One region of the Halomonas aestuarii genome, then DNA from elsewhere that is predicted to be linked to it. Evidence: predicted binding sites of a transcription regulator. Region 1 holds the regulator's gene; each other region holds the start of a gene.

Region 1 (5,848 bases):
TGGAGCGCGGCGTGCTGGTCACCGAACTGATGGGGCAGGGCGTCAACGGTGTGACGGGAGACTACTCGCGCGGGGCGGCCGGCTTCTGGGTCGAGAACGGACGGATCCAGCATCCGGTGGAGGAGTTCACCATCGCCGGCAACCTCGAGACGATGTTCCAGGGGCTAGTGGGCGTGGGGGACGATACCGATACCCGCGGCAGCATCCATACCGGCAGCTGGCTGGTCGACGAGATGATGGTGGCCGGCGGCTGACCGGCCCCGGGCCCGCAGCGGGCCCGGGCTCAGGCATCCTCGTCGAAGCGGGCCTCGAAGAGCGCGGTGATGGCCTCGAGGGCCGCCTCGGCGTCCTCGCCCTCGGTGTAGACCTCGAGCTCGGTGCCGCAGGGCGCGGCGAGGATCAGCAGCGACATGATGTTGCCGGCATCGGCCTCCTGGCTCCCCCGGTGCACGGTGACCCGCGCATCGAAGGGCCGGCAGCACTGCACCAGCTTGGTGGCGGCCCGGGCGTGCAGGCCACGCCGGTTGGTCAGGGTCAGCTTGCGTTTCGGCACGCGTCAGGTTCCTTCCTGTAGCGGGTCGTTGCCGTCCGTCTCGTCCTCGGCGGGGAGGTTGACCTGCATCCCCAGCTCGCGGTGGCGCAGCCGGATGCCGGCATGCCGCTTCGCCAGGTGGTCGGCCAGTCGCTCGGCCAGGTAGACCGAGCGATGCTGTCCCCCGGTGCAGCCGATGGCCACGGTGAGGTAGCTGCGCTGGCTGGCCTGGTAGCGGGGCAGCCAGCGTTCCACCCAGGCGAGGATGTCGTCATGCATCTCGGTGACGACCGGGTAGCTGTCGAGGAAGGCGATGATGCTGGCATCCCGCCCCGTGGCGTCGCGCAGGGCCGGATCCCAGTAGGGGTTGGGCAGGCAGCGGGCGTCGAAGACGATGTCCGCGTCCAGGGGCACCCCGCGCTTGAAGCCGAAGGACTCCACGGTCAGGGTCATCTGCTCCGCCCGATGGCCCGCCACCTGGTCGGTGATGCGCCCCCGGAGCTCGTGCACCGAGAGCCGCGTGGTGTCGATGACCAGGTCGGCGAGATCGCGAATCTCCGAGAGCGCCTGCTCCTCGGAGTCGATGGCCTCGGCCAGGGTCATGTCGCTGCCGCGGGTGAGCGGGTGACGGCGGCGGGTGTGGGAGTAGCGCTCCAGCAGGATCCGGGCATCAGTGGTCAGGTAGACCACCTGGCAGTCCACGTTGCGTGCGCGCAGATCGTGCAGGAGTTGCGGAAAGCGTTTCAGGGCCTCCGGCAGGTTGCGGGCATCGATGCTGACGGCCATCGAGGAGCGCACCGTGCGGTCATCCTGTAGCTCGTCCACCAGCGAGCCCAGCAGCATCGCCGGCAGGTTGTCGATGGCGTAGTAGCCGAGGTCCTCCAGCGCCTGCAGCGCGATCGACTTGCCGGAACCCGACCGGCCACTGATGATCACGAGCTGCATGCGGGTCTCCTGGCTGGGGGACGGGCCGGGGGGCAGGGAGGGCTCAGCCTCCCTGGCTGCCGGTCGGGGCCTGTTGTCGGATCGCCTCCATGAGGTGCTCATGGAGCTCGCGCTGGCTTGAGCTGTGCCGCAGCCGGGCCCGGGTATCGGCGTCGTTCATCACGCCGGCGACCTGGCCGAGCAGGGCGAGGTGGGCCTCGTCGGCCTCCTCGGGGACCAGCAGCACGAAGACCAGGTCCACCGGTTCCCCGTCGATGGCATCGAAGTCCACCGGCTCAGCCAGCTTGAGGAAGCCAGCGATGGGGGCCTTGCAGTGCGGGTTCCGGGCATGGGGAATGGCGACCCCGTTGCCGATGCCGGTGCTGCCCAGCCGCTCCCGGCCGATCAGTCGGCTGAAGACCTCCTGGCTGTCGAGGCTGGGCGTGTTTTGGGCGATGAAGGTGCTGAAGAACTCCAGCACCCGCTTCTTGCTTCCCCCCGGCACATCGAAGAGGGTGCGCTCGGGGGGCAGGATGGCGTCCAGTGTCATGACGGGATCAGCGAGCGCCGGCGCCCTGGGCGCGGGCCTGTGCCTTTTCCTTGTGCTTCACCAGCTGACGGTCGAGCTTGTCGGCCAGGGCATCGATGGCGGCATACATGTCACTCTCCATGGCTTCGGCATGGAGGTCAGCACCGGCGGCATGCAGGGTGCAGGCGGCCTGCTGGCGTTCCTTCTCCACGGAGAGGGTGACCTGCACATTGGTGATGTTGTCGTAGTGACGCTCGACGCGGGTCAGTTTTTCCTGCACATAGTCACGCAGTGCGTCGGTCAGTTCCACATGATGGCCGGTGATGTTGACTTGCATGACACGCTCCTTGCTCTTGCGGGGTGTGGCTCGATTGTAACCCTTTTTGCCGTCCTGCATACCCCTTCGCCCCGGGGGATTGGAGCTCCCCGTGAACGGCGTCATTTCAATCGCTTGCGTTCGGGTCAATAGGCGGCAGGAGGGCGCTTGAGGGCGTCGCGGGGGATCGTTCAACGCAACCGCTTGCGCTCGCTGGAGGAGGGGATGCCCATCGCCTCGCGATATTTCGCCACCGTGCGGCGCGCGACGCTGATGCCGGCTTCCTCGAGCAGCGCGACCAGCCGGCTGTCGGAAAGCGGCTTGCGCGGGGGCTCGTCCTGGATCAGCTTGCGGATCCGGGCGCGGATGGCGGTGCTGGAGTGGGCGTCGCCCTCGCCGTTGCCGCCCCCCACCTGGCTGGAGAAGAAGTACTTGAGCTCGAACATGCCGCGCGGGGTATGGATGAACTTCTGGGTGGTGACCCGCGAGATCGTCGATTCATGCATCTCCACGACCTGGGCGATATCGGCCAGGATCAGCGGCTTCATGGCCTCCTCGCCATGCTCCAGGAAGTCGATCTGTCGCACCATGATCTCGCGGCCCACCCGCAGCAGCGTGTCGTTGCGGCTGGAGAGGCTCTTCATCAGCCAGCGCGCTTCCTGCAGGTGGTCCTTGAGGAACTGGTTGTCGTCGCTCTTGTCGGCGCGTCGGATCAGGGCGGCGTAGTCGGGCTGGATGCGCAGGCGCGGCATGGCCTCGGGATTGAGTTCCACCTGCCACCCCTCGCGGGTATGACGCGCGACGAGGTCGGGGATCACGTAGTCGCTGTCGCTCTCGGTGAAGGCGCTGCCGGGGCGAGGATCCAGCGAGCGCACCAGGTCGATCACCGTGTCGAGGGCCGCGTCGTCGAGGCCGAGCCGGCGCTTGAGCAGGCGGCGGTCGTCGCCCGCGAGCGCCTCGAGGAACTGGCGAACCAGGCGGCGGGCCTGGGGCAGCAGGGGCGTGTCATCGGGCAGGGTGGCCAGCTGCAGCAGCAGGCACTCGCGCAGGTCCCGGGCGAAGACGCCGGTGGGCTCGAACTGCTGGAGGCGCAGGAGCACCTGCTCGACTTCCCGGCTCCTCAGGCCCGCGAGGCCTTGGGTCCTCAAGCCGTCCCGGATCTCTTCCAGGGGCTGGGTGAGATAGCCGTCGCCGTTGATGCTGTCGATCAGGCTCTCGGCGATGCGCATCTGGCGCTCGTCGAGGTCGGTCATGGCCAGCTGCCAGGCCAGGTGGCCCTGCAGGCTCTGGCCCGACGCCTGGCGTTCGAAGTCGGGGCCCTCGCCGCTGCCGCCGGCGGGGGCGGTGCCGAGGTCCTGGTAGGTGTCGGACCAGTCGCTATCGGTGGTGAGTTCCTCGGGGATCTCGCTGGCCCAGTCGTCGTCGGGCGTCTCGCTCACCGCCTGTTCGCCGAACTCGTCCTCGACGTCCAGCAGGGGGTTGGACTCCAGCGCCTGCTGGATCTCCTGGCGAAGGTCCAGGGTCGAGAGCTGCAGCAGGGCGATGGCCTGCTGCAGCTGGGGCGTCATGGTCAGCTGGGTGCCGACGCGAAGCTGCAGGGAAGCCTTCATGGCCATGAGAGGAGTTCCCCCGGCGTGCCGAAAACCCCTACCCTAGCCCCTGCCCGAGGGGGTTGCAACCTGATAATTTGCAACAATCGTGCCATCCGCAATCTTCATGCCGTCGGGATATAACGACAGGTATATCAGGTGATTGCAATCAGAGGCGGAAGTCCTCGCCCAGGTAGACCTCCCGCACGCGCTGGTTGGACAGGATCGCCTCGGCATTGCCCTCGGCGATGATCCGGCCGTCGCCCACGATGTAGGCGGTATCGCAGATGTCCAGGGTGTCGCGGACATTGTGGTCGGTGATCAGCACGCCGATGTCGCGGGCCTTGAGCTGGCGGATGATGCCCTTGATCTCGCCCACCGAGATGGGGTCGACGCCGGCGAAGGGCTCGTCGAGGAGGATGAAGGCGGGCTCGGTCGCCAGCGCCCGGGCGATTTCCACGCGTCGCCGTTCGCCCCCGGAGAGGCTCATGCCAAGGTTGTCGCGGATATGCGTCACGTGGAAGTCCTCGAGGAGTTCCTCGAGCCGGGCCTGGCGGCCCTGGCGGTCGAGGTCGCGGCGTGTCTCGAGGATCGCCATGATGTTGTCGGCGACCGACAGCTTGCGGAAGATCGAGGCCTCTTGGGGCAGGTAGCCGATGCCGGCCCGGGCCCGTTCATGCATGGCGGCCGTCGAGAGGTCGAGGTCGTCGATGTGCACCTCGCCGGCATCGGCGCGAACCAGGCCGACGATCATGTAGAAGGAGGTGGTCTTGCCGGCCCCGTTGGGGCCGAGCAGGCCGACGATCCGGCCCTGCTCGATGGAGACGCTGATGTCCTGCACCACGCGACGACGCTTGTAGCTCTTGGCCAGGTGCCGGGCGCTCAGGGTCTTCATCACTGGCCGTCCTGCTGTTCGGGCTCGAGGGTCATCCGCACGCGCTGGCGCTCCTGGACGCCCTCGGCCTCGGAGCGGGCCTGGACGACGCGGCGGTCGAGGAAGTATTCGAGGTACCCCCCGTCGAAGGTGTCGCCGTCCTTGTGCAGCTCGGCGCGGTCGATCAGCTCGATGCGGCGATCGGCGACGTGGTAGACGACGGTGCGGCCCCAACCGCGGACCAGGGGCTCGTCCGGGGCGGGCTTCTGCTCGATGTAGGCACGTTCGCCGGTGGCGGTAGCGCGGCTGAGCTCGCCCTCGTCGTTGCGCACGATCTCCACCCGGTCGCCGGTCAGCTGCATGCTGCCCTGGCGGATCTCCACGTTGCCGGTGTAGACGGCGGTGCCGGCGCGGTCATCGAGGTCGAGCTGGTTGGCTTCCACCTCGATCGGGGCGCTGGCGTCACCCTCCAGGGCCAGGGCCGGGGCGCTGCCGAGCAGCACGCCGATGACGCCGAGGGTCAGCAGGGGGGCGAGGGAAGGTCGCGTCATGACTCGGGGTCCTCGTGGGTCGCGGGCGGATGGTAGCCGCGCACATTGTCGGTCAGCCGGGCGCGGTTGTCATGGATCCAGGCGTCGAAGCGCTCGCCGCGCATCCGCTGGGGCGGCTGGCGCAGCACGGCCGGGGTCTCGCTCCAGGCGTGGCCGCTGTCGGCATCGAAGTGCAGGATCTCGGTGTCCAGTTGCCAGCGCTCGGCGGGGGCGAGGAGTCGCGCGTCGCCGGACAGGGTCAGCGGGTTGCCTCCCGCGCCCAGGGTGCCGGTGTCGCCGCTGGCCAGCCAGACCCGTCCCTCCTCGTCCAGCAGCGTGCCGTCCGGTTGCTGTAGGCGGGTCACGTCGTCATGGGGGGTATGGGTCAGCCGCGGGGTGTCGAGGCGCTGGTGAGGCCGCCCCTTTGCGTCGAAACGGGTCAGCCGGGCGTCCTCCAGGTAGTAGTCGGGCTCGCCCGACGCGTCTCCCGGAACCGGGCCGGGGGGCGGCGCGTCCTGCAGGTCGAGCAGGGCCAGTCCCCCGCCCAGGACGAG
Region 2 (5,848 bases), 870 kb from region 1:
ATGGAGAAGATCGGCGAGAACTCGCTGGGGTTGATGATGCCCACCTGGGGCACGTAGAGCGCCCCGGCGACGCCGGCCAGCATGGCCGAGACCACGAAGACGAACAGCTGGAAGCGCTCGACCCGGTAGCCGAGAAAGCGGGTGCGCGCCTCGGCATCCCGGGTGGCCACGCAGACCCGGCCGAGCTTGCTGACGACGATGGCCCGGCACAGCACGTAGCCCACGGCCAGGGCCACCCCGGTGGCCAGGAACAGGCCCAGCCGGGTGGCGTCGCTGCGCAGGTCGAAGCCCAGCAGTTCCTTGAAGTCCGTCAGGCCGTTGTTGCCGCCGAAGCCCATCTCGTTGCGGAAGAAGGCCAGCATCAGGGCGAAGGTCAGGGCCTGGGTGATGATCGACAGGTAGACCCCGGTGACCCGCGACCGGAAGGCCAGGAAGCCGAACACCAGGGCCAGCAGCCCCGGCGCCAGCAGCACCATCAGGAAGGCGAACCAGGGCATGTCGAAGCCCAGCCAGTACCAGGGCAGTGCGTCCCAGTCGAGGAACACCATGAAGTCCGGCAGCAGCGGGTCGCCATAGACCCCGCGATCGCCGATCTGGCGCATCAGGTACATGCCCATGGCGTAGCCACCCAGGGCGAAAAAGGCCCCGTGCCCCAGGCTCAGGATCCCCAGGTAGCCCCACACCAGGTCCACGGCCACGGCCAGCAGCGCATAGCTCAGGTACTTGCCGAGCAGCGTCACGGTGTAGGTCGAGACATGCAGAGGATGCTCCGCCGGCAGGGCCAGGTTGAGCAGCGTCACCGCGGCCAGGGCGGCGAGCAGGACGCCCAGGAAGAGCTGCGTCGCACGTTCACGGAACGGTCTTGTGAGCCACATGGCAAATCAGCCCTCCGCCGCCCGGCCCTTCTGCGGAAAGAGTCCGCGGGGGCGCTTCTGGATGAACAGGATGATGAAGACGAGCACCAGGATCTTGGCCAGCACGGCACCGGCCCAGGGCTCGAGGACCTGGTTGATCACGCCCAGCGACAGCCCGGCCACCAGGGTGCCCCAGAGGTTCCCCACCCCGCCGAACACCACCACCATGAAGGAGTCGATGATGTAGTTCTGGCCGAGGTTGGGCCCGACGTTGGTCAACTGGGAGAGCGCCACGCCGGCGAGCCCCGCCACCCCCGACCCCAGGGCGAAGGTCATGATGTCCACCCGGGTCGCCCGGATGCCCATGGCGCGGGCCATGGCACGGTTCTGGGTCACCGCCCGCACCTCCAGGCCCAGCCGGGTGCGCCGCATCACCAGCATCAGGCCGGCGAAGACCAGCATCGCGAAGCCCAGCACGTAGAGGCGGTTCAAGGTCAGCGACAGGCCCTCGTTGATCATCAGCGAGCCGCTCATCCACTCCGGGGTGACCACGGTGCGGTTGAGCGGCGAGATGACGGTGCGCACCAGCTGCTGGAGGATCAGGCTGACGCCGAAGGTGGCCAGCAGGGTCTCCAGCGGTCGGCCCTTGAGGAACTGGATGACCCCGCGCTCGATGGCGATGCCGGCCAGCGCCGCCACCAGGAATCCGGCGGGAATCGCCAGCAGCAGCGCCAGGCCGGGCTGGCCGGGCAGCAGCTGCTGCATCGCCCAGGTGGTATAGGCGCCTAGCATCATCAGCTCGCCGTGGGCCATGTTGATGACCCCCATCACGCCGAAGGTGATGGCCAGGCCAATGGCCGCCAGCACCAGCACCGAGCCCAGCGACAGGCCGAAGTAGAGGGTCTCCAGGCCGCGGTTGAGCCTGAGCTTCTGGTCGATGCCGGCGAGCGCGGCCTCGGCAGCCTCGGCGAGCGCGGGATCGTCGCTTCGCGCCGCCGAGCTCAGGGCCGAGCGGACCTCGCCGTTGAGGCTGCCGGCCAGGACATCGACCGCCGCCACCTGGCCCTGCTCGAGGCGATGGATCGCCAGCCCCTGGGCGAGCAGGCGGGCGACCTCGGCATCCCCTTCGGCCTCGAGCAGGTCCTGCAGGGGCGCCACCATGGCCTCGTCGACCTGCCCCAGCAGGTCGCGGGCCGCCTCGCGGCGGGCCCCCACGTCATCCACCCGCAGGTCGAGCACGGCCAGGACACTCTGCAACTGGCCGCGCAGTGAATTGTTGATGCCGATGCGGTCGAGCTCGCGGCGCGACATCTCGCCGAGGTCCTCTCCGGTCAGGGCATCGACCACCGGCCAGTTGCGGCCCCGGTTCTCGAGCACCACGACGAAGCGCCCGCTCTCCTTGTGGCGCTGCAGCTTGCCGCCGAGCAGGGCCTCCAGCCAGTCGCGGCTGCGCGGGTCGCCGCTGTCGACGATGGCCTCGATGGCCCCGCCCATCTGGGCGTAGGAGGCCGCATCGAGGGACGCGAGCAGGGACTGGCCGTCGTCCTCCTGGGCCTGGGCGGTCAGCGGCAGGCAGGCCAGCAGGCAAAGGGCCAGCAGCCGCCTGAGACATGGGGGGATCTTCATGGACGTGTCCTGTGAATGATCGTCGAGTGGCGTGCCGATACCACCGGGCCGACGTGGGCCCGGTGGGTCTGTCAGCGGGATTCCGCGAGGAAGCCCTGGTGATGGTAGGACGACCTCTTACTGGGCCTCGCCGCCACCGCAGCTGCCCTTCACGACGTTGTAGTTGCCGCAGGACAGGGGTGCGCGCCAGTCGCTGATCAGGTCCTTGGAACCTTCCAGGTAGTCGGACCAGGCATCGCCGGCCACGGTGGAGGGGGTCTCCCAGACGATGGAGAACTGGCCGTTGTCCTGGATCTCGCCGATCAGCACCGGCTTGGTGATGTGGTGGTTGGGCATCATCGCGGCATAGCCACCGGTGAGGTTGGGGACGCTGACGCCGATGATGGCGTCCTTGACCTCGTCGACCTCGGTGGTACCGGCCTTGCGCACCGCCTCGGCCCACATGTTGAAACCGATGTAGTGGGCTTCCATGGGGTCGTTGGTCACCGCCATGTCGTCGCCGGTGTACTCGATCCAGGCGTCGATGAAGTCATAGTTGGTATCGGTGTCGACGCTCATGAAGTAGTTCCAGGCGGCGAGGTGCCCGACCAGCGGCGCGGTGTCGATGCCCGTGAGCTCCTGCTCGCCCACCGAGAAGGCCACCACCGGGATGTCGGCGGCGTCGATGCCCTGGTTGCCCAGTTCCCGATAGAAGGGCACGTTGGCGTCGCCGTTGATGGTGGAGACCACCGCGGTCTTCTTGCCCTCGCTGCCGAACGCCTTGATCTCGGAGACGATGTTCTGCCAGTCGGAATGACCGAAGGGCGTGTAGTTGATCATGATGTCCGCATCGCCCACGCCGTGACCCTTGAGGTAGGCCTCGAGGATCTTGTTGGTGGTGCGCGGGTAGACATAGTCGGTCCCGGCCAGCACCCAGCGCTCGACGCCCACCTCGTTCATCAGGTAGTTGACGGCGGGGATCGCCTGCTGGTTGGGCGCCGCCCCGGTGTAGAAGACGTTCTCGGAGGACTCCTCGCCCTCGTACTGCACCGGATAGAAGAGCAGGCCATTGAGCTCCTCGACCACCGGCAGCACGGACTTGCGCGATACCGAGGTCCAGTTGCCGAAGATCACGTCGACCTCCTCCTGGGCCAGCAGCTCGCGGGCCTTCTCGGCGAACAGCGGCCAGTCGGAGGCCGGGTCCACCACGACGGCTTCCAGCTGGCGACCGAGCAGGCCGCCATTCGCGTTCTGCTGCTCGATGAGCATCTCGACGGTGTCCTTGAGCACCGTCTCGCTGATGGCCATGGTGCCGGAGAGGGAGTGCAGGATGCCGACCTTGATCGGATCCTCCTGGGCCATGGCGGGAGCGGCCACCCCCAGGCTCAGGAGGGACGCGGCCAGCCAGCGGGGGGAACGGTAAGTGGATGACGGGATCATGGGATCTCCTTGCGATCGATGTTCTTGTTGATGATGAGTCCAGCGCAGGAGGACATCGCGAGAATGCCTCTGGCATGAACGCGCAAGGGATGTGCCATGTCGCCGAGATGCCGTTTTTTCGACAATCAATCAGTCGGTTGGGCGCGGGCGAAACGGGGGGCGATGCCGCCCCCAGGCCATCTTCTGGTGCAGGCGCCCCGTCGCGGCGCGCCATGATCGACCGGCCCCATGGTGCAACGCACCGCAATGGGGCGAGACGGCCAGACAGAAGACGGGGGCGCCGGCCAGGCCGACGCCCCCGCGGGGCCGGGAGGACACGGGAGGGCTAGTCGCCTTCCGGGTTGCCCGTGCCGGTCGCCACCGTCATTCGACGACGCAGGATCGGACCGATGAGGTAGGGCAGGATCAGGCCCAGGCCGGCGAACACCCACAGGCCGATGGCCAGCCCGCTGTCCCACAGGATGGTCCAGTCGCCGTCGGAGATGTCCATGGCATGGCGCAGGTTCTTCTCCATCTCCGGCCCCAGCAGCAGGCCGAGGATGACCGGCACCAGCGGGATCTCCAGCTTGCGCAGCACATATCCCCCCACGCCGAAGGCCACCATGAAGTAGAGGTCGAAGGTGGTGTTGCTGATCGAGTAGATCCCCACGAAGGCGATCATGGTGACGACCGGCAACAGGTACATCGGTGGTACCGAGAGCAGCTTCACGAAGATGCCGACCAGCGGAATGTTGAGCACCAGCAGCAGGAAGTTACCGATCAGCAGCGCCGCGATCACTCCCCAGACGACGTCGGCGTGCTGGGTGAACATCAGCGGCCCAGGCGTGATGTTGAGCGAGATCAGCAGTGCCAGCAGCACGGCGGTGGTCCCGCTGCCCGGCACGCCGAGGGTCAGCATGGGCACCAGCGCACCGCTGGACGCGCCGTTGTTGCCGGCCTCGGGCCCGGCCACCCCGCGCGGGTCGCCCTGGCCGAAGTAGCCCTTCTTGCCCACGACCTTCTTCTCGAGGGTGTAGCCGATGAAGCTGCCCAGCGACGCGCCGGCCCCGGGCAGGACCCCGGCAATGAAGCCCAGCACTCCGCCGCGCAGGCTCGAGGGCAGGATGGCGCGAATATCGGCCCAGGAGAGCTTGAGCTTGTTGACGACCATCTTCTCCTTGCCGCCGCCGGCGCGCTCCTCGATGAAGAACAAGAGCTCCGAGATGGCGAAGAGCCCGACGATGGCGATGATGAAGTCCACCCCCTCGTAGAGCTCCAGCACGCCGAAGGTGAAGCGCTGCACGCCGGTGTTGTCGATGCCCACGGTGGCGATCATCAGGCCGATGGCCGCGGCCACCACCGTCTTCATCGGGTTCTTGCCGGTGATCCCGCCGAGGGTGGCGAAGGCCAGCAGGAAGAGCGCGAAATACTCCGCAGGGCCGAAGGTCAGGGCGAAGTCGGCCAGCAGCGGCGCCAGCAGGATCAGGCCGATGGTGGCCACCAGGCTGCCGATGAACGAGGCCACCGCGGAGATCGCCAGGGCCTCCGCCGCCTTGCCCTGCTGGGCCATGGGGTAGCCATCGAGGCAGGTCATCATGGCGGGTTCGTCGCCGGGAATGTTGAGCAGGATCGACGAGATGCGCCCGCCGTACATGGCGCCGGCATAGACCGCGGTGAGCATGATCAGGGCGGTCTCGGGGGCGAGCCCCAGGGTGAACGCCAGCGGGATCAGGATCGCCACCCCGTTGGCCGGCCCCAGGCCCGGCAGCGCACCGATCAGGGTGCCCAGGAAGGCGCCCATGAGGGCGAACATCAGGTTGTGCGGCGCCAGGGCGACGCCGAAGCCGTCGATCAGATAGCCGAGGGTCTCCATCAGCTCACCTCCAGGAACGAGAGCAGGCCCAGCGGCAGCGCGAGGTCCAGGGCGAAGTTGAACACCAGGTACACCACCAGGCCGGAGACCGCCCCGA
Region 3 (5,848 bases), 1.0 Mb from region 1:
GAGGCGGAGACAAACAGCACCACCGCATCGACGCCCGCCGCCAGGGCGCGCTCGGCGCCCCGAAGGTTCGGGACCAGCGCGGAGAGGTGCAGGTCCGGAATCTGGCGCAGGGCCGAGACCAGTTCGGCGGCATCGGCCAGTGCCGGCACGGCTCGGGGACTGACGAAGGAGGTCAGCTCGAACTGCCTGACGCCCGCCGCCACCAGCGCCCTGGCCAGCCTTGCCTTGTCCTCGGTGGGGAGCAGCACGGGCTCATTCTGCAAGCCGTCGCGCAGGCCCACCTCGGTGACCTGGACACGCGCCGGAACCGCCTCTGATGCGTCGGGCATAGAGCGTCCTATTGAATGATAGGTTGCTTATGCATCGACGCTACGGCAGCGGCGTCATGCTCAACAATGCGCCTTTCGTTCTAGGCAGCCAACGGTCAGTCCTCGGCCAGTGCCGGCAGCAGCGTCTTCAGTTTCCGGGTCAGGGTGTTGCGGCCCCAGCCCAGCAGCTCCGCGGCCTCGCCCTTGCGGCCGCCGGTGTGCTTGAGCGCGGTCTCGATCAGGATCCGCTCGAAGTCCGGCACGGCCTCCTCGAGCAGGTGGGTGTGGCCGGCGGCCAGCGCCCGGTCGGCCCAGTCCCGGAAGGCGGTGCGCCAGTCGCCGACGGCGCCCTCGGTGGCTCCGGGCTCGCGCAGCTCCGGCGGCAGGTCCTCGACCAGCACCTCGCGACCGGAGGCCATCACGGTCAGCCAGCGGCAGGTGTTCTCCAGCTGGCGGACGTTGCCCGGCCAGGGCAGCCGGGTGATATGGGCCTCGGCCTCGGGGGTGAGCACCTTGATGTCGGTGGAGAGCTCCTTGGCCGCCTCGGACAGGAAGTGGCGCGCGAGCCGCGGGATGTCCTCCCGGCGCTCGGCGAGCTTGGGCAGGTGGACGCGGATCACGTTGAGGCGATGGAAGAGGTCCTCGCGGAAGCGCCCGTCCTCCACCAGGGTCTCGAGGTTCTGGTGGGTGGCGGCGATGATCCGCACGTCCACCTTCACCGAGGTGTGGCCGCCCACCCGGTAGAACTCGCCGTCGGCCAGGACCCGCAGCAGGCGGGTCTGGGTGTCGGCGGGCATGTCGCCGATCTCGTCGAGGAAGAGGGTGCCGCCGTTGGCCTGCTCGAACCGCCCCTGGCGCTGGGCCGTGGCACCGGTGAAGGCGCCCTTCTCGTGGCCGAACAGCTCCGACTCGATCAGGTCCTTGGGAATCGCGGCCATGTTCAGCGCGATGAAGGGCTTACCGGAGCGCGGGCTGTGTTGATGCAGGGCACGCGCGACCCGCTCCTTGCCGGTGCCCGACTCGCCGTTGATCAGCACCGTGATGTGGGAGTGCGACAGCCGGCCGATGGCGCGGAACACCTCCTGCATGGCCGGGGCCTCGCCGATGATCTCGGCATCCAGCCCCTCGGGCACGGTGACCGGACGCTGCCGCTCGCGGGCATGGGCCACCGCCCGACGCACCAGGGCCAGCGCCTCGTCCACGTCGAAGGGCTTGGGCAGGTACTCGAAGGCGCCCCCCTGATAGGAGGCCACGGCGCTGTCCAGGTCGGAGTGGGCGGTCATCACGATCACCGGGAGCTCCGGATGCACCTCGCGCACCCGGGCCATCAGGTCCAGGCCATCGAGCCCCGGCATGCGGATATCGGTGACCAGCACGTCGGGCGGGTCCTCGAGCAGGCGCTCCAGGGCGCGATCGGCACGCTCGTGAGACTCGACCTCGAGGTCGGGCTGGGCCAGGGCACGTTCGAGCACCCAGCGGATGGCGCGATCGTCGTCGACGACCACGACACGTGCGACATCAGTCATGGCGCTTCTCCAGCGGAATCAGCAGTCGGAATTGGGTGTGGCCGGGCTCCGAATCGCACTCGATCAGCCCCTGGTGCTGGTGCAGGACCGACTGGGCGATGGAGAGCCCCAGGCCGCTGCCCTCGGCGCGGCCGGAGACCATGGGGTAGAAGAGCGTCTCGCGCAGCGACTCGGGAATCCCCGGGCCGTTGTCGATGATCGCCACCTCGCAGACCAGCCGGTGACGTTCGGCGCCCAGGGTGAACTGGCGGCGGGCGCGCGTCCGCAGCACCAGCCTCGGCGAGGCGGTGCCGGCCTCGGTCATCGCCTCCACGGCGTTGCGGGCCACGTTGAGGACCGCCTGGATCATCTGCGACTCGTCGCCGGACAGGTCCGGCAGGCTGGGGTCGTAGTCGCGCTCGATCCATACCGTCGGGTGCTCGACGATGAGCAGCGACCGGACGCGCTCGAGCACCTTGTGAATGTTGAGGGGCTCGTGACGCATGACCCGGTTGGGCCCCAGCATCGAATCGACCAGGTCCCGCAGGCGGTCGACCTCCTCGATGATGATGCGGGTGAACTCCTGCAGGCCGGGATCATCGAGGTCGCGCTCCAGCAGCTGGGCCGCCCCGCGGATGCCGCCCAGGGGATTCTTGACCTCGTGGGCCAACCCGCGGGCCAGCACCTTGATGGTCTCCTGGCGGGTCTGCAGCGCCTCTTCGCGGGAGATCCGCAGCAGCCGGTCGCGGGGTTCCACCTCGAGCAGCAGCTCATCCGCGGAGAGGGGCGACACCGTGTAGTCGACGGTGAGGACCTCGCCGGTGACCAGGGTCAGGCGCGCCTCGCGCTGGGTAAACGGATGGAATTCGTCACGCGCCTTGGCGAGCAGGGCCCCGATGTCCTCCTCGCCCGTCACCAGGGAGGGCAGGGGCTGCCCCTTCAGGCGGCTGAGGCTGATCGCCAGCAGCGCCTCCGCGGCCGGATTCATCCAGCGCAGCCGGAGCTCGCCATCGAGCAGCAGCACCGCGGTGGTGAGATGTTCCATCAAGCGTTGATACATGGGGACGTCCTGCCCGATCCGGTTCCCGCTCCCCGGAGGAAGCACCTTGAGCACCTGTTGCAAGGAGTCTTGCAAGAAGCGCGCCACTTCATGAGGCAGGTCATGGCGCCGTATCAGGGCAAGGCCGCACCAGCATGATGCACCACTTTAGTGCAAAAGGGCGCGCTGCGCCCATTGCCGTGCAGCGAGACTGGGGAGAGGCAAGGCTCAGGGCGCGTCGTCGGGCAGAGGGTGGTGGTGTGGAGAGTGATGGTGCGGAGGGTGATGAGACGATCCCGGCCACCCTGCCCGCTCGGGGTCGCGTCGCCGCCGGGACTCCGTGCCACGCAGCCGCTCACGGGAGTCGAAGGCCCGTTCCTTGACCCGGTCGGCATGATCGAAGGGATCGAAACGGTCGTCGTCGCGAGGCCGGACACTCCTGCCCATCAGCCGGTCCACGTAGTCGAAGGCAGGCCCCTCCTTCACCCGGTCCGCATGATCGAAGGCATCGAAGCGGCCATCGTCGCGAGGCGCAGGCTCGCGACAGGGCCTGTGGGTGCCGTCCGGACACAGCGGTCGATGTGGCCGGCGATGGGACAGCTAACTGCCCGGGCTGTTGGGGTTCTGGGGCAGGTTGACGCTGGCTCGCTGCACATAGAGGGTCACCGGCGAGGTACGATGGCGCACCGCCCCGCTGGCATCCAGCAGCTCGGCCTGCAGCACGTGTTCTCCGCGCGGCAGGTTGTTCAGCAGGAAGGTATCGGTATTCATGGCCGACTGGCTGATCCGTCCGTCCACCAGCAGCCGCACCCGGTGGTCCTCGCGCAGGTCAGGCTGGATGCCCAGGGTCACCTGGACATTGCCGGCCGCACCGGTGGGCAGGGTCTCCTCCTGGCCGGGCGAGAGGATGCTGAAGCTGTCATAGGGCATGAACGGCTGCCCCGGCGACGCGGTGCCGACGCTCCCCTGGCCACCCTGGACCTCTGGCGCCATGCCCGCCGGCTCGCTGGGACTGGGCACCACGGTGAGCGGGTCGAGCGTCACTTCCTCGCCGCCCCCCTCCGGGTTGTCGGTGAACACCACGTTGCCCTGGGCGTCGATGGTGCGATAGATGGTCTGGGCGTGAGCCGCCAGGCTCACCGACATTCCCAGCACCAACACTGCCAGTGCCTTGTTCATGCGCGTCTTCCTGCGTTGCCGATGGGTTTCCCTTTATCATGCAAGACTAGCGCAGAAGCGAGCGCCCGAGGAATGGCGATTGCGCCAACGCGTTGATATGGGGTGCAGATACCCGACATGCACGCGGCGTGCGGCCGGTGGACACAGGAGATGACGCATGGAGGCATGGCAGACGGTGGTCGCCCTCACGCTGATGGCCGGCATGGCGATGCCGCTGGGAGCCTGGCTCGCCCGGGTGGAATGCATAGCGATCGACTGGCTCGAGAACGAGCTGCGTCACGGCATCATCGCCCTGGGCGGTGGCGCCCTGCTCTCCGCGGTGGCCCTGGTGCTGGTGCCGGACAGCCTGTCGGCCATCTCGCCCTTCGCCGCCACGGCCTGCTTCGTGGCGGGGGGACTGGCCTTCATGGCCCTGGACATCGCCCTGAACCGCAGCGGCACGTCGGCCAGCCAACTGGCGGCCATGCTGTCGGACTTCGTGCCCGAGGCCCTGGCGCTGGGGGCAATCTTCGCCACTGACAATCCCGGGAGCCTGCTGCTCGCCGGCCTGATGGCCCTGCAGAACCTGCCCGAGGGTTTCAACGCCTACCACGAGCTGCGCAGCAGCACGACCTACTCGAGCCGGCGACTGATCGGCCTGTTCCTGCTGGCGGCCTGCCTGGGACCCATCGCGGGGCTGAGCGGCCTGCTGTGGCTCGCCCACTACCCCTCGGCCGTGGCGATGATCATGCTGTTCGCCGCCGGCGGCATCCTCTACTCGGTGTTCCAGGACCTCGCGCCCCAGGCCAAGCTTGCGCGTCACTGGGGCCCGCCGCTGGGGGCGGTGATGGGGTTCGCCCTGGGCATCGCCGCCCACATGCTTATGCCGTGACAAGGCCGTAACAACAACGCCGGGACAAAAAAGAGGCACGCCCTTGGGCGTGCCTCTCGTGATGCCGGGTGCGGCGCCTGAGCGCCGCAGGATCAGCAGCTGTAGTACATGTCGAACTCGATCGGGTGCGTGGTCATGCGGATGCGCTCCACGTCTTCGCTGAGCAGTTCGATGTAGGCATCGATCATGTCGTCGGTGAAGACGCCACCCTCGGTCAGGAAGGCGCGATCGGCGTCCAGCGCCTCCAGGGCCTGGTCCAGGCTCTCGGCCACGGTCGGGATGGACTTGCCCTCTTCCGGCGGCAGGTCATAGAGGTTCTTGTCCATGGCGTCGCCGGGATGGATCTTGTTCTTGATGCCGTCGATGCCGGCCATCAGCATCGCCGCGAAGCACAGGTAGGGGTTGGCGGTCGGGTCAGGGAAGCGGGCCTCGACGCGCTTGCCCTTCGGGCTCGCGGTGTAGGGGATGCGGATGGAGGCGGAGCGGTTGCGGGCGCTGTAGGCCAGCATCACCGGGGCCTCGAAGCCGGGCACCAGACGCTTGTAGGAGTTGGTGGAGGCGTTGGTGAAGGCGTTGAGGGCGCGGGCGTGCTTGATGATGCCGCCGATGTAGTAGAGCGCCATCTCGGAGAGGCCCGCGTACTCGTCACCGGCGAACTGGTTGCTGCCGTCCTTCCAGAAGGACTGGTGGACGTGCATGCCGCTGCCGTTGTCACCGACCAGTGGCTTGGGCATGAAGGTGGCCGTCTTGCCATAGGCGTGAGCCACGTTGTGGATCACGTACTTCATCTCCTGGACCTCGTCGGCCTTCTTGACCAGGGTGTTGAACTTGACGCCGATCTCGTTCTGGCCGGCGTTGGCCACCTCGTGGTGGTGCACCTCGACGGTCTGGCCGATGGCCTCCAGGGTGTTACACATGGCACCGCGGATGTCGTGGAAGCTGTCCA
Region 4 (5,848 bases), 1.4 Mb from region 1:
ACACCAGCCACCTGCTCGACGAGCTGGGCTTCACCATCTCGCCGCGCATGGGCGAGCCCGGCGACTACGTCATCGAGCGGGCCTTCGTCGAGAAATAGGGCGCGACCCGCGCCCGAGGCATCCCTCACGGCCGACGATGGCGGATGAAAAGAACCCCCGCAGGTCATGCCTGCGGGGGTTCTACTGTGCGGGCGCCTGGCGTTCAGGGCCTCAACGGCATCCTTGCCGGTCTTGCCGGTGCGGCGTTCCGCTCACCTGCTCCAGGGCGGTGACGAAGGTCTTGCCGAAGGTACCGACACCAGGCGGGTGATCAGACCGCGTCCTTGCCGGTCTCGCCGGTACGGATGCGGCGGTGCGGCGTTCCGCTCACCTGCTCCAGGGCGGTGACGAAGGTCTTGCCGAAGGTACCGGCACCAGGCGGGTGATCAGACCGCGTCCTTGCCGGTCTCGCCGGTACGGATGCGGATCACCTGCTCCAGGGCGGTGACGAAGATCTTGCCGTCGCCGATCTTGCCGGTGTTGGCCACCTGGGTGATGGCATCGATCACCTTCTCCGCCATGTCGTCATCCACGGCCACCTCTAGCTTCACCTTGGGCAGGAAGTCGACGACATATTCGGCGCCGCGGTAGAGCTCAGTGTGACCCTTCTGGCGGCCGAAGCCCTTGACCTCGGTGACGGTGATGCCCTGGACGCCGATCTCGGAGAGCGACTCCCGGACGTCGTCGAGCTTGAACGGCTTGATGATGGCGGTCACCAGTTTCATGGTCTTGATCCTCGTCGTGTCCGTTGGTCGGTGGCGGTGGCCGCCACCCTGGCTGCGTTCATTGTGCCAGAGCATACACCCGCTGCGGGAGGAATAAAAAAGGCCCCCCGAAGGGGGCCGGGCGGAGCTTACGGGCTCGCGCGGGTCCTTGCCTCACTTCTTGGAGGCGCTGAACTCGGGGTAGGCTTCCAGGCCGCACTCGGCCAGGTCGACCCCTTCGTACTCTTCTTCCTCGGTGACCCGGATGCCCATCACGGCCTTGAGGATCAGCCAGACGATCAGGCTGGCCACGAACACCCAGAAGAAGATGCCGAGGATGCCGATGAGCTGCGGACCGAAGCTTGCTCCGCTGTTGGTCAGCGGCACGGCCAGCACGCCCCAGATGCCGACCACCCCGTGCACGGAGATGGCACCCACCGGGTCATCCAGCTTCAGCTTGTCCAGGGTCACGATGGCGATGACCACCAGCAGGCCGCCCACGACACCGATCATCACGGAGCCCAGTGCGCTGGGCGAGAGCGGATCGGCGGTGATGGCCACCAGGCCCGCCAGGGCGCCGTTCAGGGACATGGTCAGGTCGGCCTTGCGGAACCACAGCTTGGCCAGGATCAGCGCGGCGATCACGCCGCCGGCGGCGGCCGCGTTGGTGTTGACGAACACCTGGGCCACATTGTTGGCGGAGGACACGTCGGACATCTTCAGCTCGGAGCCGCCGTTGAAGCCGAACCAGCCCATCCACAGGATGAAGGTACCCAGGGTAGCCAGCGGCAGGTTGGCGCCGGGGATGGCGTAGATGCTGCCGTCCTTGCCGTACTTGCCCTTGCGCGGGCCGAGCACCAGCACGCCGGCCAGGGCCGCGGCGGCACCCGCGAGGTGCACGATGCCGGAGCCGGCATAGTCGGAATAGCCGACCTCGGCCAGCCAGCCACCGCCCCAGGTCCAGTAGCCGGACACCGGGTAGATGAAGCCGGTCATGACCACGGCGAAGGCCAGGAAGGCCCACAGCTTCATGCGCTCGGCCACGGCACCGGAGACGATGGACATGGCGGTGGCCACGAACACGACCTGGAAGAAGAAGTCCGAGCGCATGGAGTAGTAGGGGGCGTCATCGCCGCCGGCGAGCACCGCATCGACGCCGTTCTCGCTGCCGATCAGCGCGCCCAGGCTCGGCAGGATGCCTCCGGCCTCGCTGGAGTACATCACGTAGTAGCCCACCAGCAGGTACATGGTGCAGGCGATGGCGAACAGGGCGATGTTCTTGGTGAGGATCTCGGCGGTGTTCTTGGAGCGCACCAGGCCTGCCTCGAGCATCGAGAAGCCGGCGGCCATCCACATGACCAGTACGCCGCAGATCAGAAAGTAGAAGGTATCGAGCGCGTAGCTCAGTTCCGGAAGTTCACTCATGGGTGTCTCTCCACGTCAGGAATGGGAAGGGAGGGGCCGTCAGACGGCATCGGCTCCGCGCTCTCCGGTGCGGATGCGGATCGCGTCCTCCAGTGGCGTGACGAAGACCTTGCCGTCGCCGATCTTGCCGCTGTTGGCCGCGCTGCAGATGGCGTCTAGTACGGTATCGAGGCGCGCGTCGTCCACGGCGACCTCGACCTTGACCTTGGGCAGGAAGTCGACGACGTACTCTGCACCGCGATAGAGCTCGGTGTGGCCCTTCTGGCGGCCGAAGCCCTTGACCTCCGTGACGGTGATGCCCTGGACGCCGTTTTCAGCGAGTGCCTCGCGGACGTCGTCGAGCTTGAATGGCTTGATGATGGCGGTGATCAGCTTCATGTCGGATCTCCCCTACGGATGATGGGCGGCGCAATGCCACCGAGAAGTGGCTGCCCTGTCTTTGCGCAAACCGTGCCACTTTGCGGAATATTTTCGTGATTTCAGTGGACTGGGGGTGCATCTGGTGAAGGGAGGCGATGGGGTGCAGGAGGCCGATCGCGGTCATGCACTGTTCTGGTGCCATGTCGAAGTGCATCTGCACCATGGTCAAGCATAGCCGGATAATGCGCGGCGCCCGAGGCTTGCGTATCCTCTGGACAGGCATCCAAATCACGTTTCAGGAGAGACATCATGGTGAGCCACGACCGCATCAGCCGCCTGGCCCAGCAGATCGGCGACCGGCTGCAGGGCGCTTCCCAGGCCCCGGAAGAGGTGCAGAAGGGGATCCAGCAGGTGGTCAAGGGCGCCTTCGACCGCCTGGAGCTGGTGTCGCGGGAGGACTTCGACATCCTGATGGACGTGCTACAGCGCACCCGGGCCCGTGTCGAGGCCCTGGAGCAGCAGGTGGCGGCACTGGAGGCGGTGCTGGACACCGCCCCCGCGCGGGAGACGACGAGCGCATCGGCGCTGGCGCTGCCGGAGGAGCCGAGTGCGGCATCCACGCGCGAGCCGAATCAAGAGCCCGGCCCCGGTGCGAGCGCCGATGACGCGAACCCCGAGGAAGACGCCGGCGCCGGCGAGTCCAGCCGCTGATCCTCGCCCGGTATCGGGCGCCCCCCGCCGGCCTGGACTAGCCTGAGGGCAGACAGGCGGCGAGGGATCGCGCATGACGCTGGCAATCATCCACACCCGGGCGGGCCTCGGCCTCGAGGCGCCCGAGGTGCTGGTCGAGGTGCACCTGGCCAACGGGCTGCCCGGCATCACCCTGGTGGGACTGCCGGAGGCCGCCGTCAAGGAGAGCCGCGAGCGGGTCCGCAGTGCCCTGGTCAATGCTGGCTTTGACTTCCCCCTGCGACGCATCACCCTCAACCTGGCCCCCGCCGACCTGCCCAAGGAGGGCGGCCGCTTCGACCTGCCCATCGCCCTGGGGCTGCTGGTCGCCTCCGGCCAGGTGCCCCGCGAGGCCCTCGAGGGCGTCGAGTGCGCGGGCGAGCTGGCCCTGGACGGCCGGCTCAGGCCGGTGGCCGGGGTGCTGCCCATGGCCATGGCCACCCGCCATGCGCGCCGCCAGCTGATCGTGCCCCGGGCCAACGCCGACGAGGCTGCCCTGGCCGGGGACCTCGACGTGCTGCCCGCCGATCACCTGCTTGAGGTGGTGGCGCACCTGCTGGGGCAGGCGCCCCTTCTCCCGCACCGCTCGCCGGGCCCCGCCCCGGCGCTGGAACCGGGCCCCGACCTGGCGGACGTGAGGGGCCAGCACCAGGCCCGGCGTGCGCTGGAGGTCGCCGCCGCCGGCGGCCACAACCTGCTCTTCGCCGGCCCGCCCGGGACCGGCAAGACCATGCTCGCCAGTCGCCTGCCGGGCATCCTGCCCCCGCTCACCGAGCAGGAGGCCCTGGAGGTGGCGGCGATCCGCTCCGTGAGCGGGCTGCCCCGCGCCGAGCAGTGGGGGGTGCGCCCCTTCCGCGCTCCGCACCATACCGCCAGTGCCGTCGCCCTGGTGGGCGGCGGCTCCAAGCCGCGCCCCGGGGAGATCTCCCTGGCCCATCGCGGCGTGCTCTTCCTGGATGAGCTGCCGGAGTTCTCCCGGCACGTCCTGGAGGTGATGCGGGAGCCCATGGAATCGGGGCAGATCCACATCGCCCGGGCCAGCCACGAGCGACGCTTTCCGGCCGGCTTCCAGCTGGTGGCGGCCATGAACCCCTGTCCCTGCGGGCACCTGGGCGACCCGCGTCAGCCCTGCCACTGCACCGCGGCCCAGATCCAGCGCTATCAGGCACGGCTGTCCGGTCCGCTGCTCGATCGCATCGACCTTCAGGTGGAGGTGCCGGCGCTGGCACCCGAGCAGCTGACCTCCCGGGAGCCGGGAGAGTCCTCGAGGGTGGTGCGCGAGCGGGTGCTGGCGGCGCGGGCGAGGCAGGCGGCCCGCGGGGGGCTCAACGCGCAGCTGTCGGGACGGGCCTTGGAGGAGGCCTGCGCCCTGCAGGCGCAGGATCGGGCCTGGCTGGCCTCGGTGCTGGAGCGGTTGAAGCTGTCGGCCCGGGCCTATCACCGGGTGCTGCGGGTGGCCCTGACCCTGGCCGACCTGGCCGGAGAGGCGCGACCCGGGCGCGACCAGCTGATCGAGGCCATCGGCTACCGTCAGCTCGACCGGTTGCTCAAGGGGTGAAGGGCCGCGCGCTCACCGGGCGGTGATCATGGGGTGATCAGAGGGCCGTGGCGTCGAGGGCCCCGCTGATGTCGGTGCGCCAGGCGGGCTCGTCGCGTCCGGTGCGGCGCAGTTCCAGGCTCAGGCGATAGGGCAGCAGCTCGCGGTCCGAGAGCCGCAGGCGGGGGCCGTCGGCGACCAGGCGGGTCTCTAGGCGCCACTGGTTGTCATGGCCGCCCTCTGCCATGGCCTCACGCCACTCCAGGACCTGGGGTCCGCCCGAGACCGCCAGCAGGGCCCGGGTCAGGCTCTCGAGCAGGCGCTCGTCGGTGAGCCCCAGCCGCGCATCGACCTCCGGCATCGCCAGCAGCAGGACCTGATCGACCGCCGGGCTCGGCAGGGGCGGGGTCGCCGTGACCCGTTCGGCGGCGCGCTCGCTCAAGCCGAACAGGGCCTGGCGCACGGTGGTCGGCTGCTCCGGGGAGCCCGCACAGCCGGCGAGCAGCAGGGTCAACAGCAGCGGCATCAGGTGGCGCGTCATGGCGAATGCCGCTCCCCGACCGGGGCGCCGGCCGGCTCCAGCGTCTCGACGAAGCGGTCGAGCACCGAGAAGAGTTCGCGGCGAATCGGCTCGGCCTCGTTGACCAGGTGGTGGCGGGCCTCGGGATGGCGATGGATCTCCGCGTTGGGAAACTTGCGGGCCAGCACGCTGAGGTTCCATTCCCAGTCTACGGTGAGGTCCTGCTCGCCCTGCAGGATCAGGGTCGGGACCGGGCTCGGGGGCAGCGCCAACAGCTGCGGCATCCAGCGGCGCATGGCGCCCACCCAGTCCATCGCCAGGCGGTCGGCCTGGAGGGGGTCGCCCACGCGCAGGAAGTCCGCGAAGTCGGCATCCGTGGAGTTGGCGCGGAACTTGCGCGGGATCGAATCCACGAAGGGGCCCACCAGGCGGTGCAGCCAGCTCGACTGGTTCCAGCCCCAGGGGCGGACCAGCGGGGCCAGCAGCGCGAGTCCCGACCAGTGGCCGTCGTCTCCCCGGGTCAGGGCATCGGTG

The links. Region 1 encodes sigma-54, which starts transcription at its own class of promoters, with help from an activator protein. Its sites were predicted from a motif close to TGGCACNNNNNTTGCTNT; they were not measured.
Region 2: the regulator sigma-54 is predicted to act here: its motif matches at 3,979-3,996, upstream of urtA (urea ABC transporter substrate-binding protein).
Region 3: the regulator sigma-54 is predicted to act here: its motif matches at 2,942-2,959, upstream of glnL (nitrogen regulation protein NR(II)).
Region 4: the regulator sigma-54 is predicted to act here: its motif matches at 2,607-2,624, upstream of BOX17_RS08300 (P-II family nitrogen regulator).

The regions. Positions count from the first base shown of each region.
Region 1 is NZ_CP018139.1:425,466-431,313, reverse strand. Features, by position in the region: gene pmbA (metalloprotease PmbA) at 1-254, shown strand, start outside; gene BOX17_RS01970 (HPr family phosphocarrier protein) at 284-553, opposite strand; gene rapZ (RNase adapter RapZ) at 557-1,477, opposite strand; gene ptsN (PTS IIA-like nitrogen regulatory protein PtsN) at 1,521-2,006, opposite strand; gene hpf (ribosome hibernation-promoting factor, HPF/YfiA family) at 2,014-2,322, opposite strand; gene BOX17_RS01950 (RNA polymerase factor sigma-54) at 2,493-3,917, opposite strand; gene lptB (LPS export ABC transporter ATP-binding protein) at 4,060-4,785, opposite strand; gene lptA (lipopolysaccharide transport periplasmic protein LptA) at 4,785-5,315, opposite strand; gene lptC (LPS export ABC transporter periplasmic protein LptC) at 5,312-5,848, opposite strand, start outside.
Region 2 is NZ_CP018139.1:3,095,953-3,101,800, reverse strand. Features, by position in the region: gene urtC (urea ABC transporter permease subunit UrtC) at 1-875, opposite strand, end outside; gene urtB (urea ABC transporter permease subunit UrtB) at 882-2,480, opposite strand; gene urtA (urea ABC transporter substrate-binding protein) at 2,598-3,899, opposite strand; gene BOX17_RS14400 (tripartite tricarboxylate transporter permease) at 4,225-5,751, opposite strand; gene BOX17_RS14395 (tripartite tricarboxylate transporter TctB family protein) at 5,751-5,848, opposite strand, start outside.
Region 3 is NZ_CP018139.1:1,438,208-1,444,055, forward strand. Features, by position in the region: gene BOX17_RS06580 (hydroxymethylglutaryl-CoA lyase) at 1-329, opposite strand, end outside; gene glnG (nitrogen regulation protein NR(I)) at 425-1,834, opposite strand; gene glnL (nitrogen regulation protein NR(II)) at 1,827-2,873, opposite strand; gene BOX17_RS06595 (DUF4124 domain-containing protein) at 3,453-4,031, opposite strand; gene BOX17_RS06600 (ZIP family metal transporter) at 4,189-4,902, shown strand; gene glnA (glutamate--ammonia ligase) at 4,995-5,848, opposite strand, start outside.
Region 4 is NZ_CP018139.1:1,802,337-1,808,184, forward strand. Features, by position in the region: gene BOX17_RS08285 (ferredoxin--NADP reductase) at 1-98, shown strand, start outside; gene glnK (P-II family nitrogen regulator) at 426-764, opposite strand; gene BOX17_RS08295 (ammonium transporter) at 918-2,168, opposite strand; gene BOX17_RS08300 (P-II family nitrogen regulator) at 2,208-2,546, opposite strand; gene BOX17_RS17165 (accessory factor UbiK family protein) at 2,838-3,239, shown strand; gene BOX17_RS08310 (YifB family Mg chelatase-like AAA ATPase) at 3,313-4,815, shown strand; gene BOX17_RS08315 (hypothetical protein) at 4,853-5,335, opposite strand; gene BOX17_RS08320 (alpha/beta hydrolase) at 5,332-5,848, opposite strand, start outside.